2 regions of the Arthrobacter sp. 49Tsu3.1M3 genome follow, and region 1 is predicted to be linked to the other one. Evidence: riboswitches for the same ligand, from Rfam matches in the RefSeq annotation. Region 1 holds a riboswitch; the other holds the start of a gene.
What was found. A riboswitch is a leader RNA that binds a small molecule or an ion and turns the genes downstream of it on or off. The one in region 1 is predicted to bind thiamine pyrophosphate.
Positions count from the first base shown of each region.

Region 2: linked by a shared signal. The riboswitch ahead of thiC (phosphomethylpyrimidine synthase ThiC) and the one ahead of B5X90_RS18730 (bifunctional hydroxymethylpyrimidine kinase/phosphomethylpyrimidine kinase) in region 1 are both predicted to bind thiamine pyrophosphate.

Region 1 is NZ_FUZD01000025.1:4,085-9,951, reverse strand. It holds gene rpmA (50S ribosomal protein L27) at 8-271, opposite strand; gene rplU (50S ribosomal protein L21) at 333-641, opposite strand; gene B5X90_RS18730 (bifunctional hydroxymethylpyrimidine kinase/phosphomethylpyrimidine kinase) at 1,044-2,711, opposite strand; TPP riboswitch at 2,694-2,791, opposite strand; gene B5X90_RS18725 (Rne/Rng family ribonuclease) at 2,940-5,867, opposite strand, start outside.
Region 2 is NZ_FUZD01000010.1:372-6,238, forward strand. It holds gene B5X90_RS12225 (VOC family protein) at 138-1,013, opposite strand; gene B5X90_RS12230 (amidohydrolase family protein) at 1,095-2,195, opposite strand; gene B5X90_RS12235 (GNAT family N-acetyltransferase) at 2,199-2,519, opposite strand; TPP riboswitch at 2,556-2,663, shown strand; gene thiC (phosphomethylpyrimidine synthase ThiC) at 2,659-4,509, shown strand; gene B5X90_RS12245 (alpha/beta fold hydrolase) at 4,506-5,240, opposite strand; gene ffh (signal recognition particle protein) at 5,312-5,867, opposite strand, start outside.

The DNA of each region.
Region 1 (5,867 bases):
CTTATTGTTACTCTGCAGCTGCAGCAGCCACGATGTTCACAACGCGGCGACCACGGCGGGTGCCGAACTCGACAGCACCGGGGGTCAGGGCGAACAGGGTGTCGTCCCCGCCGCGGCCTACGCCGGCGCCCGGGTGGAAGTGGGTGCCGCGCTGGCGGACGATGATCTCGCCTGCGGAAACTACCTGGCCACCGAAGCGCTTGACGCCGAGGTACTGGGCGTTGGAGTCACGACCGTTGCGAGTGGAACTCGCGCCTTTTTTATGTGCCATTTGAAATGCCTGCCTTCAAAAATTCTGGGGAATCTGCTGGAACCTGAACAGTAACGAAGAGTTACTTGATACCGGTGATCTTGACCTTGGTCAGTTCCTGACGGTGGCCCTGACGCTTCTTGTAACCGGTCTTGTTCTTGAACTTCTGGATGACGATCTTCGGACCACGGAGGTCTTCGAGGATCTCAGCCGTAACCGTTACCTTGGCCAGGTCCGCAGCAGCAGACGTGACTTTGTCACCGTCCACCAGGAGCAGTGCGGGCAACTCAAAGGTGCTGCCGGCTCCACCGGGGACGCGGTTCAGGGTAACGAAGTCTCCAACGGAAACCTTCTCTTGGCGGCCGCCTGCGCGGACAATCGCGTACACCACTGGGGAACTCACTTCTCTCGACGTTTATTACTAGATTTGCGTGCGGAACCAGGGGCCAAATTGTTTGGACCGGCTCACGCTGTGCCTCAACGCCGGTGGATTCCCCGGGGGAACCCATGAGCTATCCCCGGAACAAATCCATTTGGAATTCCAAGCGGACTGTTCTCAGGGTCATAACCCAAGTGTTGGCGTAAGCACCGAAGATCTAGAATACGCTAATTTTGCCTTCGGCCGCAAATGAGGCTGGTTCCGGCGGGTAGTCCGTGATAGGCGCCACAACGTCTTGATGCAAAGACCCTGCCAATGTTCTTGGCCGGGATCTTGACCATCTTGAGCTGTGCTGCCGCAACGACTTCCGGAACCGTGCCCCACCATCGTACCGGTAGTCCGGACCGGCTCGTGTCAGGCGTACAGCCGCGGCGCGTCGAAGAAGTCCACTTCGTAGCGCGATGACTGCCGGAAAGCCAGGGCCATTGCCTCCCGCTCGCTCTCCGATGCCCGCCTGGCCGCCGTGTCCGTGTACGCGATGGCCTGCCGGGTCGCGGCGGCGAAGGCCTCGTCGGCGTAGGTCCGCAGCCAGCTGGCGTAGGGGTGCTCCCCGGGGGCGCCGCCGGCCAGGAACTCCCGGTGCAGCGTGGAACCGACCTCGGCGTAGAGCCAGAAGCAGGGCAGCGCCGCCGCCACCAGGACGCCATAGCTACCGGAGACCGAGGCGGCCAGCAGGTGGTCCACGTACGCTTTCGTGACCGGGCCCAGGGTGGAGGCCGTGGGGCGGGTGCTGAGCCAGGAACGGTGCAGCTCGGATTCGACTTCCAGGCAGGTCTGCGCCGAACGGGCCCAGAACAGCTGCTCGGCCTCGGTGGGGGCAATCGCCGCGGCCCGGGCCAGGACCCGGGAGTAGCCGTTGAGGTAGATGGCGTCCTGGGCGAGGTAGTACGCGAACTCGTGCTCGGGCAAGGTGCCGTCAGCGAGTCCGCGGACGAAGTCCAGGGCGTAAATCGCCTCAAGATCGCCCGTGGCTCCTGCGCGCAGGGCTGCGGCGAACTCCCCCGCCGCCGGACCGTGCCCGGCCGGGCGGCGCTGGCCGCCTTTGAGGCCCTGCCCGCCGTGGAGGTGGTGGAAGTGGTGGACCGGGCCGTTGCCGGTGCCGACGTCCAGGGCCGAGGCTTCGCGGAGCGCGCCCAGCAGCCACGGCTTGACTTCCCGCAGCGCCGCTTCCCAGTTCCCCACCCGGGCCTGCACGGTGGCCATGGCCGAGGACAGGGAGCAGCCGGTGCCGTGACTGTTGCGCGTCGCGATCCGCTCCCCCGGCACCACCACCGTTTCCTGGCCGAGCAGGCCGCCGGTGTTGACCAGCGCATCCGGGCAGCCGGCGCCGGCGTCGTTGGTGTCGTTGGCGGGGCCGTTGCCGTCGGCGTCGTGGGCCTGCCCGTCCCCGGGCTCGCCGCCCTGGAGGTGTCCGCCCTTAACCAGGACGGTCGTGCCGGTCAGGGCGGCCAGCCGCTTGCCTTGCGCCAGGGCCTCGGACCAGTCGGCCGCGACGGGTTCCTTGAGCAGGATGGCGAGTTCGGCGAGGTTGGGCGTGATGAGGTCCGCCAGCGGCAGGAGGGCCTGCAGGGCGGCCTCGGCGGATTCCTGCAGCAGACGGTCACCGCTGGTGGCGACCATCACCGGGTCCAGGACCACGACGGCGGGGCGCACCTTTTCCAGCCAGCTGCGGACGGCGTCGATCACGGCGGCGTCACCGAGCATGCCGATCTTGACGGCGTCGATGCCGATGTCGTCGCTGATGGCGTCCAGCTGCGCTGTGAGGAACGCCGCCGGGGGAACGTGGACGGCGCGCACGCCCTGGGTGTTCTGCGCTGTCAGGGCGGTGATGGCGGCCATGCCGTAGCCGCCGTTGGCCGCGATGCTCTTCAGGTCGGCCTGGATTCCGGCCCCGCCGGAGGGATCGGAGCCGGCGATGGCCAGCACGCGGGGAATGCGCGGCGGCGCCGGCAGAGACTCGCTGTGCAGAAACTCGCTGGGCAGGAACTCGGACGGATTCGATCTCGCGGACAAGGCAGACATCCCTTCGCCGGTGCTAACCGGACAGGTTCAACGGGTCTGGATCTCAGCCGGCCCGATGCCCGGCACCCCGTGTCAGTGTTCCAGCCTAGCCGCTGCCACCATGCGGACCCGTTAACGCACGGGCGGGCCCGGGCCTGGGCGGACGTATGTTACGTCTGCCCGGACCCGGACCCGCAGCCCGACCAGTCGAAATAGCGACTGGTCGGGGACGTGGTCAGTCGCGGAGGACTACAGCTCCGACGCCGGCACGCCGACCCCGAGGATGATCGGCTCGTTGCCGGCCGGGATGGACGCGGGCTTGGCCGCAGCGGGAGCCTTGGCCTCGTGGACCGATCCGGCCGCGGCCGGCCGGGTTGCCTCGCGGTGCTCCACGGAGGTTTCGTTGGCAGCGCCCTGGGCGCGGCTGGCACTCCGGTTGCGGCGCCCGCGGCGGCCGCGCGTGGTGTCAGCCGTGCGTGACGCCGGCGCCTCGGCCGCGCGGACGGCCGACGGCGCCTCGGGCGCCGTCGCCTCCGGGGCGGCAACAGGCGCCGCCTGGCCGGCGGCCTGATCCTCGGCCTGCTTGCCGGCTTCGGCTTCGCCCAGGTTGGCGAAGGCCTCGGTCAGCAGGTCCAGGGTCAGGGCCGGTGACGGCGCGTCCTCCGCGTGCTCGACGAAGGGCAGCGCCACCTGCTCGCCGCCAAACGTCAGCACCGTTGCGGGGCGGCCGGCTGCCTCGTCGGCGGCCGCGAGCTGCGTGACGGCGTCGACGGCGGCCTGGCGGGCCCCGGCGTCGCTGGCTGCGGCTGCCTCCCCGTCGTGCAGGTGCGCGGCGTGCGCCGCGGCTGCGATGTTGGCCAGCGCGGCACGGGTGGCCTCGGCCTTGGCGTGGCGTTCGGCCTCAGTGGGTTCGGCGTGGACGGGTGCGGGTGCGGCCGGCGCGGTCTCCACGCCCTGGCCTCCCCTGCCGCGGCGACGGCTCTTGCGTTCCGGGCGGGCAGCAGGCTGCGCCTCGGTGCGCGGCACATAGTGCTCCGCGGCGACCGTGTTGGCGCGGCGGTGCTCCACCGGCTCGTCGTGGGTGACGATGCCGCGGCCCGCACACGTTTCGCACTGTTCGCCGAAGACTTCCAGCAGCCCGGTGCCCATCCGCTTGCGGGTCATCTGTACGAGGCCCAGCGAGGTCACCTCGGCCACCTGGTGCTTGGTCCGGTCCCGGCCCAGGCACTCCACCATGCGGCGCAGCACGAGGTCGCGGTTGGATTCGAGCACCATGTCGATGAAGTCGATCACGATGATGCCGCCAATATCGCGCAGGCGCAGCTGCCGGACGACTTCTTCGGCCGCTTCCAGGTTGTTCTTGGTGACGGTTTCCTCGAGGTTGCCGCCGGAGCCGGTGAATTTGCCGGTGTTGACGTCCACCACGGTCATGGCTTCGGTGCGGTCGATCACGAGCGAACCACCCGAGGGCAGGAAGACCTTCCGGTCCAGGGCCTTGTGGATCTGCTCGTCGATGCGCCAGGCCGCGAAGATGTCCGTGTCCTTGGTCCACTTCTCGAGCCGGCCCACGAGGTCAGGTGCGACGTAGGTGACGTAGGCCTCGATGGTGTCCCAGGCTTCCTCGCCGGAGACGATCAGCTTGGAGAAGTCCTCGTTGAAGACGTCCCGGACCACCTTGATGGTCAGGTCAGGTTCGCCGTAGAGCAGCTCGGGGGCCAGGATCTTGGTGGACGTCGACTGGCTCTCGATGCCTTCCCACTGCGCGCGGAGGCGGTTGATGTCGTGGGTCAGCTCTTCCTCGGAAGCCCCCTCGGCCGCGGTGCGGACAATGACGCCCGCGTCCTCGGGCAGGCGGTCCTTGAGGATCCGCTTGAGGCGGTTGCGTTCGACGTCGGGCAGCTTGCGGGAGATGCCGGTCATGGAACCGCCGGGCACATACACGAGGTACCGGCCGGGCAGCGAGATCTGGCTGGTGAGGCGGGCGCCCTTGTGGCCGACCGGGTCCTTGGTGACCTGGACCAGCACGGAGTCGCCGGACTTCAGCGCGTTTTCGATCCGGCGCTGCTTGCCCTCGAGGTTGACGGACTCCCAGTTCACTTCACCGGCGTAGAGCACGGCGTTGCGGCCGCGGCCGATGTCCACGAAAGCGGCCTCCATGGAGGGCAGCACGTTCTGGACCTTGCCCAGGTAAACGTTGCCGATCAGTGAGTCCTGCTGGGTCTTGGACACGAAGTGCTCAGCCAGGACGCCGTCTTCAAGGACACCGATCTGGATTCTGTCGTCGCGCTGGCGGACGATCATCTGGCGGTCCACGGACTCGCGGCGGGCCAGGAACTCGGCCTCGGTGATGACGGTGCGGCGGCGGCCGGTGTCGCGGGATTCGCGGCGGCGCTGCTTCTTGGCTTCCAGGCGGGTGGAGCCCTTGACAGAAGTGACGCGGTTGTTCACCGGCGCCTCGGCCATCGCACGCGGCGCACGGACGCGGGTCACCGTGTTAGGCGGATCGTCGCCTTCCCCGCCGGTCAGCTCCAGGTCCTGGTCACCGCGGCGACGGCGGCGGCGGCGGCGGGAAGTCACACCGTCTTCGAGGATTACCTCGGAGCCTTCATCGCCCTCTTCTTCAGTGCCTTCCGAGTCGGTGTCGGACTCGGCAGAGGTGCGGGTGCGGCCGCGCCGGCCGCGGCTGCGGCGCCGACGGCGGTTGCCGGCATCCTCGTCCTCGTCGCCTTCTTCGTCCTCGGGCTCAGCTGCTGCCGCGGCAACGGGGGCCTGACGCACCACGGTGCTCAGGTCCGGGGCCTGGAAGATGACGGAAGTGAGGGCGCCCGGTTCCATGAACAGCGACGCGGCCGGGCTTTCCTCGGGCCGGGCTTCCGGCTCTTCGGGCTGGGCTGCGGCGGGCTGGACTGCCGCGGCTTCCGCAGCGGGTGCTTCCGCAGCGGCGGTTTCTTCGGCCGGGAGTACTGCAGCGGGTGCTTCTTCGGCCTTCGGGGCGGCCTTGGCACGGCTGGCGCGGCGGCGGACCGGCTTCTCTGCAACCGTCTCGGCGGCGGCAGCTGCGTCAGTGCCAGCTGCCGCGGGTGCCTCAGCCGCGTCAGGTGCCCCGGCTTCGGCGTCGCCGGCGAAGGCAGGCAACGGTTCCGGGGCTGCTACAGCTTTCCGGGTCCGGGTGCGCCG
Region 2 (5,867 bases), on a different contig from region 1:
AGCAAGGGACATGTTCCAAAGACCCGCTTGCGAGCAATGGGCATGTTCCGGAGTCCTGCAGTCGAACGATGGGCATGTCCAGCGGGAAGCCGTGCGCGCTGGACATGTCCAGCGAACAGCTTTGCCGGGCAGAACTTCTAGCGCACGGCGACGCGGATCCGGTTGCGCCACGGATCCTCGAAGCGCAGTTCGGCGCCCGTGTGGTGGGATTCGACGCCGGCGACCTTGAGCCGGTCGGCCAGGCCCGCGACGTCATCGCCGGAGGGCACTTCGATGAGGACCTCGCCCAGGCCCAGCGTGTCGCGGCGGGGGCCCGCGCCGCGGCTGTTCCAGACATTCATGGCCATATGGTGGTGGTAGCCGCCGGCCGAGACGAACAGCGCCTGGCCGTGCCAGCCCGCGGTCTTCTCGAAGCCGAGCGTGCCGACATAGAAATCATGCGCCGATTGGACATCGCCGACCTGCAGGTGGACGTGCCCGACGCCGGCGGCGGCCTGGCGCTGGCCGGCCACGGATTCCTCGGTCAGGTATTGCTGGAGATAGCGCTGCGGCGGCAGGGCGAGGCTGTCCATGACGACATTCTTGCCCTCCCAGGACCACGCCGCCCGCGGCCGGTCCCAGTACAGCTCGATGCCGTTACCTTCGGGGTCGTTGAAGTAGAAGGCCTCGCTGACGAGGTGGTCCGCGCTGCCGGTGAAGGACTGGGGCTCGTACTGGGCCGCACTGGCAACGGTGGCCGCCAGGGAGTGCTGGTTCTCGAAGAGGAGGGCGGTGTGAAAGAGCCCGGCCTCGCCGCGGGAAGGAAGATTCAGGCCAGGGGCAGGAGCCAGATGCACCAGCGGCTTCTGCTGGCGCCCAAGGTAGAGCCCGCCGTCCTGTTCGGCCACAGCCTCCAGGCCGAGGGCGCGCTGGTAGTAGTCGGTCATCAGCTTCATGTCGCCGACCTTGAGCATCACGGTGCCCATGGTGAGTTCGGCAGGAAGGAGGTTCTGGGTGCTGGCTTCTGCGGTCATGGCAACGCTCCGTGGATTCTGTAGCCACCGGCCTTCGGCGACTCTACATAAAGATAAATTACTTGAAGCTTCAATTTATTCCTAACGGCCGCCTGACGCCCGGTCCAGCGGGACCCCGCGCAGCACGATGCGCCGGATCTGACGGAGCGTGGCCGGATTGCTCCGCGGATCCTCGGCGGTGACGAGGACATCGGCGCTTGCCCCTTCGCCGATGGAGTCCGCGCCGAGCCAGGTCCGCGCGGACCAGCTGGCGGCGTTGAGGGCGTCAGCGGCGGGGAGGCCGGCGGCGTGCAGGGCCTGGATTTCGTCCACGATCCTGCCATGGCTGATCACGCTGCCGGCGTCGGTACCGGCGTAGATCTTCACCCCAGCTTCGTGGGCTTCGAGGATCCGCTCCGCCCGTCGCTCCCACAGCGAGCGCATGTGGGCTGCGTAGCGGGGGAACTTGGCCTCCGCCCGGGCCGCGATGTCCGGGAACGTGGCGATGTTGATCAGGGTGGGCACGATCGGAACACCCTGTCCGAGGAAGCGCGGCAGGTGCCGCGGCAATAGCCCGGTGGCGTGTTCAATGCAGTCGATCCCGGCGTCGAGCATGTCATCAAGGGTGTCTTCGGCGAAGCAGTGTGCGGTGACGCGGGCCCCCTCATCGTGGGCGGCCCGGACAGCGTCCTTGACCGTCCGGGCGGGAAAGCTGGCGGCAAGATCGCCGGCGTCACGGTCGATCCAGTCCCCCACGAGCTTGACCCAGCCGTCGCCCGCGCGGGCCTGCTTCCGCGCAGCCTCGACGAGATCCTCCGGCTCGACCTCGACGGCGAGGCCCGGCAGGTAGCGCCGGGTCCTCGCGAGGTGCCTGCCCGCGCGGATGATCCGGGGAAGGTCCGCGCGTTGCTGGAGCCAGCGGGTGTCGTGGACGGCGCCGGCATCGCGGATCAGCAGCGTCCCGGCGTTGCGGTCCGCCAGGGCCTGGGATTCCGCGGTGTCCTCGGAAACGTCCCCGCCCGGGCCGAGGCCGATGTGGCAGTGTGCGTCCACGAGGCCGGGCATGACCCAGCCGTCCAGCACGAGCTCCGGCGCGGCCGCGGGCCGGCGAAAGGTCAACCGGCCTTCCACCGACCACAACCCGTGTCGGACCTGGTCCGCCGCCGTGAGGATGGGCCCGCTGAACTCGATAATGCTGGTCATGGCCTAAAGCCTAATCCGCATGGCAATCCGCGGGCCCAGATCATCCAGCCCCAGCTGAGCTTCGTGGATCCGCAGGGCTGCCACCGCCGGCCCCGGCCGGGCGATTTCCTCGAACCCGCAGCCCGCGTACAACGGCGCGTTGAACGGGACGCCTGCGAAAGTGCAAAGCGTCATCCATGAATAGCCGCGGCCTCGGGCCGCATCGAGGGCCGCCTCCACCAGCGACCGTCCGATCCCCCGCCTGGCAAAGTCCGGCTGCACGGAGAGTTGCTCCAGATGGGCCTGGCCGCCGAGTTCGTCACCGCGGTCCGCCGTGCGCGTCACACTCGACCGCCGGCCGGAGGTGCGTGGTAGCTTCGTCTACGACCACACGGGTGCCCCTGCAGGGGCTGAGATCGGGCTGACGCAGCCTGCGACCGTTGAACCTGTCCGGGTAATGCCGGCGAAGGAAGTGAGTATTTCCGTGAACACCCAAGTGACACAGCACAGCCCTGCCCACGATCAGTCAGCACCCGCTGGGTCTGCCCAGCATGTGTCTGACCCCAGCCAGCCTCCGGCCCCCACACAGTCCCTGAAGTCCCACTCGCTGGCCTTCAGCACGGACCCGGACCACGGGATCCGCGTGCCGGTGACCGAGATCGCCCTGGAACCCTCCCCGGGCGGTGTCCGGAACCCGCCGTTCCGGGTGTACCGCACGGCCGGGCCGGGCAGCGATCCGGTCCGCGGGCTGGAGCCGTTCCGCACCCCCTGGATTGAGGCCAGGGCGGACACCGAACCCTACGCCGGCCGGGAACGGGAGCTGCTCGACGACGGCAAATCGGCGGTGCGCCGCGGTGCGGCGTCGGCCGAGTGGCGGGGCGGCCGGCCGGTGCCGCGCCGGGCCGTTGAGGGCAGGACCGTCACGCAGATGCGCTACGCCCGCGACGGTGTCATCACCCAGGAAATGCGGTTCGTCGCGCTGCGCGAGAACTGCGATGTGGAGCTGGTGCGCAGCGAGGTGGCCGCGGGCCGCGCGATCATTCCCAACAACGTCAACCACCCCGAATCCGAGCCGATGATCATCGGCAAGGCGTTCCTGGTGAAAATCAACGCCAATATCGGCAACTCCGCCGTGACCAGCTCCATCGCCGAGGAAGTCGACAAACTCCAGTGGGCCACGCAGTGGGGCGCGGACACCGTCATGGACCTCTCCACCGGGGACGACATCCACACCACGCGCGAGTGGATCATCCGCAACTCCCCCGTCCCCATCGGAACGGTCCCGATCTACCAGGCGCTGGAGAAGGTCAACGGCGAGGCGAACGCCCTGACCTGGGAGATCTTCCGGGACACCGTGATCGAACAGTGCGAGCAGGGCGTGGACTACATGACCATCCACGCCGGCGTGCTGCTGCGGTATGTGCCCCTGACGGCCAACCGGGTCACCGGCATCGTGTCCCGCGGCGGTTCCATCATGGCCGGCTGGTGCCTGGCGCACCACCGGGAGAACTTCCTGTACACCCACTTCGATGAGCTGTGCGAGGTCTTCGCACGCTACGACGTCGCGTTCTCCCTGGGCGACGGGCTGCGGCCGGGCGCGACGGCGGACGCCAACGACGCGGCACAGTTCGCCGAACTGGACACCCTGGCCGAGCTGACGCAGCGGGCCTGGGCCTTCGACGTGCAGGTCATGGTGGAGGGCCCCGGGCATGTGCCCTTCCACCTCGTCCGGGAAAACGTGGAGCGCCAGCAGGAACTCTGCAAGGGCGCCCCGTTTTACACGCTCGGGCCGCTCGTAACGGACATCGCGCCGGGCTATGACCACATCACCTCGGCGATCGGCGCAACCGAGATCGCCCGCTACGGCACCGCCATGCTCTGCTACGTCACGCCCAAGGAACACCTCGGGCTGCCGAACAAGGACGACGTGAAGACGGGCGTGATCACTTACAAGATCGCGGCCCATGCCGCCGACCTCGCCAAGGGCCACCCCGGCGCCCACGAACGCGACGATGCCCTGTCCAAGGCAAGGTTCGAGTTCCGCTGGCGGGACCAGTTCGCGCTGTCCCTGGACCCGGTCACGGCCGAGGCCTTCCATGATGAGACGCTTCCCGCGGAGCCGGCCAAGACAGCCCACTTCTGCTCGATGTGCGGTCCGAAGTTCTGCTCCATGCGGATCAGCCAGGACATCCGGGACGAATACGGTTCAGCGGATTCGCAGGCCGCCCGTGCCGAGATGGCGGCCGGAATGCGGGCGAAGAGCAGCGAGTTCCTCGCCGCGGGCGGCAAGGTCTACCTGCCGCAGCCCTCGGTGGGAGGACCCGCAGCCTCCTAGGAGGCCCGGGCGTGCTGGCGCCGGCTGACCTCGGCAATGTAGGAGCGGATGGCCCGGTCCCCTTCGGCTGAATCCTGGGGCCGGTGCCCTCCCGGCGCCGTGCGGTGCAGGGCCCCGGTCTCGCGCAGGTAGCCGGCGATTTCCTCATAGAGAGGTTCCCAGCCGCCGGTCAGCACCAGGGTCGGCACGCCCGGCACGATCTGCAGCGGGGCTTCCCACGGCGGCGCCTGCAGGCGGAGCCGGCGCGCAGCCCGGAGGGCCTCCGGCGTCGTGGCCCCGGGGGCGTCCGCCGCGAATGCGCGGCGGATGAACTCCCGCTGGAAGTCGTCGTCGCTGAGGTTGTGCCGGACGTCGAAGAGCGGCTGCATGAGGGCCCGGTGCGCGGCGGTGGCCGGGAGCTCCGCGGTCAGGGACAGGCAGGCCGGTTCCACCAGGGTCAGGGACTGCACGAGGTCGGGCCGTTCGACGGCGGCCATCATCGCCGCGATCGCGCCCTGCGAATGGGCCACCACATGGCCGCCGGCCTCGCCGCGGCCGTCGTCTGCCAGTGATGCGAGCACGATGGCGGCGTCGGCGGCGAAGTTGGATTCGAGCGGTTCCGCGACGGCGTCAAACCCGTGCCGCCGCAGGAACAGGGCGTCGTAGTCCAGCGCTATTCCGTGCTGTTTTGGCCACGCGGCGGCGCCGAAGCTGCCGTCCCCGTGGACGAAGACTACGCGCTGCTTGAACATTGTCTAACCCTATGGCACTTCAGTGCTGATGCCGTCGGCGACACAGTGCCGGCGGCCGTCAGCACTTGTGGCTACTTGCTGCCGCCGAGGAACTTGTCGAAACCCTTGGGCAGGTTCAGCTGGGACGGATCGAAGTCGCCGCCCTGCTGGCCGAACGACGCGCCGGTGGGCAGCGCCTTGGGGCCGGCAGCACGCCGGGCCTCGGCGTCGCGCAGTTCCTGCGCCGCCTTGGCCGGGTTGCCGGAGCGGGCCTTCTTCTTGGGCGCGGATTTGGCTCCCTTTCGGGCGCCGCCTCCGCCGCCCATGCCGGGCATGCCCGGCATGCCGGGCATGCCGCCGCCGGCGGCCATCTTCTTCATCATTTTCTGGGCCTGGGCAAAACGTTCCAGCAGTCCGTTGACCTCGGAGACGTGCACGCCGGAACCGCGGGCGATGCGGGCCCGGCGGGAGCCGTTGATGATCTTCGGAGCCACGCGCTCGTGCGGGGTCATCGAGCGGACAATGGCCTCGACGCGGTCGATCTCGCGCTCGTCGAACTGCTCCAGCTGCTGGCGGATGTTCTGCGCACCCGGCATCATCATGAGCATTTTCTTCATGGAGCCCATGTTGCGGATCTGCTGCATCTGG